2 regions of the Peribacillus sp. TH27 genome follow, and region 2 is predicted to be linked to the other one. Evidence: riboswitches for the same ligand, from Rfam matches in the RefSeq annotation. Region 2 holds a riboswitch; the other holds the start of a gene.
What was found. Region 2 has a riboswitch for S-adenosylmethionine ahead of JFU24_RS10245 (methionine ABC transporter ATP-binding protein). Riboswitches for the same ligand answer to the same signal wherever they lie in the genome.

Region 1 (3,182 bases), 2.4 Mb from region 2:
CCTCCTACTACGATTAAAACCTTTTCGTCCAATCCCAGCATCTGAGCCATATTCGGTGTAATTTCACCAAGGATCGAACCAGACGATTTTAATTCGGGTAACAAGTCTACCGATATCCCGAATTGTTCACACAACTCCTCTGACCATTCTTGTTTCTGAACATCATATAGCAGTGTTTCGGTCGCTTGTGATGGCTCATAGACAAGCACGTCACTTAATTTATAGGCAACCCACTCACTGATGCTTGTAAAGTATTTAATTTTATCCCATAATTGCGGCTGCCTCTTTTGCAGGGCGACCAGCTTTAAAGCTGAAAACAATGCAGATGGTAATCGACCTGCCCTTTCATAAATAAAAGGTTGATTTGAAAACTCCTTTTCCCATTCGCGGCCTCTATTATCAATATTAGGTAACCCGATAAACGAGTGCCCATCCTGATCCTGCAAAACAATTCCTTGCCGTTGACTAGTGGACGTTATTGCCTTGATTGAAATGTGCTGAGCTTTAGCCATCGCCTTTTTTGCTAATTGAATAAGCTGTTTCCAAAGTAATTCAGGTGAAAAGTATCGACTATCAGGATAAAGAGGTTCAATTTCATATTGTATATCCTCTCTCTCAATAGAGACGACTTCACCTGTTGTCTCAACGATAGCCACTCTTGCATTTCCAGTACCGATATCAAATACTAAATAACCTTCTTTTATAGCCATTTTTTTCACTCTTCTTTCTTATGACTTAACTTCTAGATTTTTTCTGTTATATAGAGTTGGAATCTGAAGAGTATGTTGTGTTGTCCACTTTGTTAACGCTTGGTTCATTATTGAGACGTGATGATCCTCAACCTCATAACTTGCGCCGGCAAGATGAGGGGTAGCTAATACATTGGGCAATTTAATTAATTCATAGTCACTTTGTTCAGGCGGCTCTTGATAAAACACATCTAATATCGCCCCCCTAATCTTTTGTGCTTTTAATACTTGTACAAGCGCATCTCTTTCAACCACGACAGCCCTTGACATATTTACAAAGATTGCCTCTTCTTTCATCAGTCCCAAAAAGTGTTCATTAATCATCCCGATCGTTTCCTCTGTTCTAGGGAGGTGTATGGATACCACATCACTTGTCGAAAAAACGTCTTCTAAAGAAGCCCGAACATGATTAGGATTATCACTCTCTACATAAGGGTCATAGTATTTTATCGAACATTGAAAACTTTCAAGAACCGCTGCAATTCGCTGGCCCACGGCCCCAAACCCCACCATTCCAATTGTTTTCCCAGAAATTTCATTTCCTTTAAACTTTAAATAGGCTTGGAGATAGTCTTCATTCCATTTTTCCTCCTTCAACCATTGATTGGAAGGAATGGTATGCCTTAAAAATGTAAGGAGATTACCGACAAATAATTCTGCAACAGCCTGAGCATTACGTGCTGGAGTGAAAAAGACGGGAAGTCCCCTTTTTGTTGCAGCTTCCACATCAACATTAGAAGGCATGCCACGACACACACCCACAAATCTCAATTCAGGTACTTCAGCGAATACTTTTTCTGTTACTTGATCTAACTCAGTAATTAACCCCTCCGCCTTAGACTCTTTTAATAAAGAGATCAACTCTACTTCGTTATAGGCCCTTCCATTTTCCTTCCAAGGTTGATGGGTAGCCTTTCCAAATAACTCATTTAATTCCTTGATGCCTTCTTCGTTATATGGTGCTGTTACTAGAATGTTCATTTTTACATCTCTCTCCTTTGTGTAACGACTTTACATGTCAATAACTCACTTCTTAAAAATAAAAAAATCTCTTCCCGCTAAGACGGAAAGAGATAATTACTTCATAATATCGTTCTCACAACAATAAAATAAAAGGCCACTCTTTCTATCTTTCAAGCTTCGCTTGCTGGAATTGGCACAATAATGTTGCCGAGGCTTCAAAGGGCCAGTCCCTCCACCTCTCTTGATAGAAATTTTACAATATTATATTGGTTTAACTATTTTTTCAATTAATAGAATATACCAAATATAATGAATTCCAAAACGGAAGTCAATATTTATTTGAACTTTCTAAATATTCTCTCCGTATGATATAATCTATGAATCATTTTTTTCATGAAAGGATACTGACATGCAATCATATAAAGATATAGAAAATGGTGTAGTCCTTTCTGTCTGTTCTCTTGATTGCCCAGACCAATGTGGTTTACTTGTACACAAAGAGGATGGAAAAATCAAGAAAATTAGTGGTGACCCAAATCATCCAGTGACGAAAGGGAATATTTGCAACAAGGTTCGGAATATGGGTGAACGGATTTATGATAGCAAGAGAATTAAGACACCTTTAAAACGCGTGGGAAAAAAAGGTGAGGGGAATTTCGCCATTATTAGTTGGGAAGAAGCGATCGATACGATCACAAATCATTGGAAAAATCTTATTTCAGAGGAAGGGGCACAAACCATTCTTCCTTACAGTTTCTATGGGAATATGGGGAAACTCGCTGCAGAAGGAATGGATCGCCGTTTTTTTAACCGCCTCGGATCAAGTCAACTTGACCGGACCATCTGTTCAGTTGCTGGCTCAACAGGCTACCGCTACACAATGGGGGGGAGCTACGGTACAGACCCAGAAGAGATGACCGAAACTAAGTTATTCATCTTTTGGGGAATCAATGCTGTAAGTACAAATATGCATCAAGTAACAATCGCACAAAAAGCAAAAAAATCAGGAGCTAAAGTCATTGTTATTGACGTTCATAAAAATCAAACCGGACGAATGGCCGATTGGTTCATTCCCATTCTCCCAGGGACTGATGGTGCACTAGCATTAGGAATCATGCATATACTCTATAAAGAAAAGCTAGTGGATCGATCGTTTTTAGAGGAATATACGATTGGCTATGAAGAGCTAGAAGATCATCTTGAGCAATATCAGCCACACATGGTTTCTGACATAACAGGCGTTCCCGTAGAAGACATATACAAATTAGCTAGGATGTATGGGGCGATTTCCCCTTCAATGATTCGGATTGGAAATGGTCTTCAGCATCATGATAATGGCGGGATGAGCACTCGGACGATTGCCTGTTTACCTGCTTTAACAGGACAGTGGCTAGTAAAAGGCGGAGGTGCAGTTAAATCCAATTCAGGATTTCTCTCCTTTAATACCGCAGCTTTACAACGTCCTGATCT
Region 2 (3,182 bases):
TCCTCCTGTAATATGTTGTATTAAATCATTGTTAAAATGACTGATTCTATCGTTTGTTTACTAAGTATGAGGCCTTGTCACCAACCATTTGAATGATTTGTACAAGGCAGATTAACACGACGATTGTCGTGATCATGACTGTGTTGTCATAACGGTAATAGCCGTACCGAATGGCCAGGTCACCAATTCCGCCCCCACCGATTGTCCCAGCCATCGCTGAGTAACCGATAAGTGAAATGGTCGTTAACGTCAACCCTTGAATGATTCCCGGTTTTGCCTCAGGAAGAAGTACATCCTTAATGATCATCCATGGAGTGGCACCTACAGCAATTGCAGCTTCAATCACACCTTTATCTATTTCGCGTAATGCCGATTCAACGATTCTTGCAAAAAAAGGTATCGCGGATACAGATAGGGAAACAGAAGCCGCTCTTGGCCCTATCGTTGATCCAGTAAGCAAATCCGTTAAAGGAAGGAGGGCGACTAAGAGAATGATAAACGGGATTGAACGGACAATATTGACAGCGAAACCGAGAGATCGATTCACGACGTTATTTTCAAAGATTAAATTCTTGGTCGTTGTAAACAGCAATACTCCAAGAGGCAAACCAATTAGAAGGGCTACCGCAAGGGAGATTCCAACCATATAGATTGTTTCGAGAAAGGCTTTATTAAGGTCAGGTAAAATATTGACGACGGAATCAAACAGTGACATGTTTCAACACCTCCACAGAACTGGTCCGATTTGTTATATAATCCAGTGCCGATTGAACTTCAGCAGCCTCACCAATTAATTCAATGATTAAGATTCCTAATGGAACATCCTGAATATATTCAATTTTGCCGTGCAAGATATTTCCCTTTACTGAATACTTTTGTAGAGCATCGGAAAGAATCGATTCACCGGCGGTGGGCCCTTCAAATTGAATTTGAATAATCGTTCCTTTGCTTTCCTCAATTAAGTGTGAGGGAAGCTCAAAATCCAATACACTGCTGATGAATTGCTTCGTCAACTGCTGCTTTGGTTGTGAAAATATCTCATAAACAGATCCTTCTTCGATAATCCTGCCATCCTGCATGACAGCGACTCGATGGCATAGTTCTTTGACTACTTCCATTTCATGGGTAATCAATACTATAGTGATACCAAGTTCCCGACTAATCTTTTTTAATAACTGTAAAATCGCTTTTGTTGTTGTTGGATCAAGGGCAGAAGTCGCTTCATCACATAATAGTACAGTAGGGTTATTGGCTAAGGCTCGCGCTATGCCGACCCGTTGCTTTTGACCTCCGCTGAGCTGGGCCGGATAGACATCCTTTTTATCACTAAGCCCAACTATGTCCAGCAGTTCTAGAACGCGACTTTTGATGACGCCCTTTGATTTGTGTGCGGCTTTCAAGGCGAAAGCAACATTTTCAAAAACGGTTTTGGAACTGACTAAGGAAAAGTGCTGAAATATCATACCGATTTTTTGTCGTTGTTTTCGAAGCTCTTTGCCTGATAAAGACGTTAAGTCAATCCCGTCAATAATGATTTTTCCTTTTGTCGGACGTTCAAGCAAATTTAAGCAGCGTATTAATGAGCTTTTTCCGGCTCCGCTGTAGCCAACAATCCCATAAACTTCACCAGTCTGAATTGTCAAAGATACGTTATCCACTCCGACAACTCGGGTATTTTTCGATATGTATTCCTTTCGGACTGATCGGATTTCAATCATGAGCCTTCCCCCTTAAACATAAAAAACTGCCTCTATCATTCAGAAAGAGGCAGCGAAATTATTTCGTCTTATCTTTCAGAATGTAATCATTCTGTAGGAAGTAGCACCGTTCCCGATTGGGGCGGTTGCCGGACATCACAGGGCCTGTTCCCTCAGTCACTCTTGATAAGTAAATTATTATTTTGGAATATTACAAGTTTTCTAATATAATCTATATTATTTGTAAATTCACATATTGTCAATCGTTTCTGTAATTTTAGAATAACTTTCTGGTGATTTAATTAATTTTTTTATGGTAAATCTAGAATTGGATAATCATACCTTTTGGAATCGGGGTATTGTCACCATTGATCGTTAATGGTCGTAAAGCCATACTTTTTCATGATTTTTGTAAGATAAGCTTCGTTCTTTTTAGCAGCTTGTCGATTTTTTTTAATAATTACGTGAAGTTTTTGTCAGGAAAGTATTGTTTCAAAGTCTGTATCATGAATGCTTTAGCTTTTTTATCAACCAAGGTAATATTGATAGTTACTCAGCGTTAATGATTAGCCGTGAATTTTTTTATCGCCTAAACTTAAATACGGAGTACCCTTTCTTAACAACTTCCTTTTAACCGAAGCCAGATTTTTGCTGTTTCTTTTCTTAGTTGCATAATAGAATACCTTAAATCAATGACAATGGTTTCAAAAAGTGCCTTGATTCTACCGGAAAATATACTACGGGTCTTTGCTAGGAAAATACTATTTGCTTGTAAAAAGTATGGAGGGATATTACATTTATTGTAATGAACAAGGGGGAAATAGGATATTAAACTATTTTTATACAATTGATGAGGAGGGAAGCCATGCTAGAGATTAAAACGATAAATGATGTGGTTTGTGTACAAGGGACCCCTGAAGGAATAAAGTCGGGGATGAGTGTATATGTTTTTTTAACAGACGGCCTATTGATTGATACGGGAGCCCAAATTTTATTGGAAGAACTTATCCCTTTCTATGAATCAGCCGACTTCGATTTAGTGGCGCTAACGCATTATCATGAGGACCATACTGGCGGTGCGGCCTGGATACAGGAACATAAAAAAGTTCCCATGTATATTCATCCGATGTCGATTGATGTTTGTGCCAAGGATGCTGAATATCCTGATTATCGCAAAGCTTTTTGGGGAAGGAGAGACGGCTTCAAAGCTGAGCCGTTGGGGAGGACTGTTCATTCCCGTACCCAAACGTGGGAGCCAATCTTTACCCCAGGTCATGCTAAGGACCATATGGTGTATTTGAATCACAGTAATGGCATGCTGTTTTCAGGTGACCTATTCGTTACACCGAAAACAAAGCTTGTTTTACGGGAAGAATCTGTCCCTGTTATCATCGATTCCATAAATAGATTACTTCAATATGATTTTGGAGAGGTTTTTTGTTGTCATGCCGGTCATGTCCCTAATGGGAAGGAAATGTTTCAAAG

Region 1: another riboswitch for S-adenosylmethionine. It lies ahead of JFU24_RS21770 (2-hydroxyacid dehydrogenase); the one in region 2 lies ahead of JFU24_RS10245 (methionine ABC transporter ATP-binding protein).

Annotation. Positions count from the first base shown of each region.
Region 1 is NZ_JAEKEV010000002.1:4,236,059-4,239,240, reverse strand. It holds gene JFU24_RS21775 (FGGY-family carbohydrate kinase) at 1-710, opposite strand, end outside; gene JFU24_RS21770 (2-hydroxyacid dehydrogenase) at 729-1,730, opposite strand; SAM riboswitch class I at 1,873-1,963, opposite strand; gene JFU24_RS21765 (molybdopterin oxidoreductase family protein) at 2,122-3,182, shown strand, end outside.
Region 2 is NZ_JAEKEV010000002.1:1,828,992-1,832,173, reverse strand. It holds gene JFU24_RS10250 (methionine ABC transporter permease) at 47-715, opposite strand; gene JFU24_RS10245 (methionine ABC transporter ATP-binding protein) at 702-1,718, opposite strand; SAM riboswitch class I at 1,784-1,890, opposite strand; gene JFU24_RS10240 (MBL fold metallo-hydrolase) at 2,563-3,182, shown strand, end outside.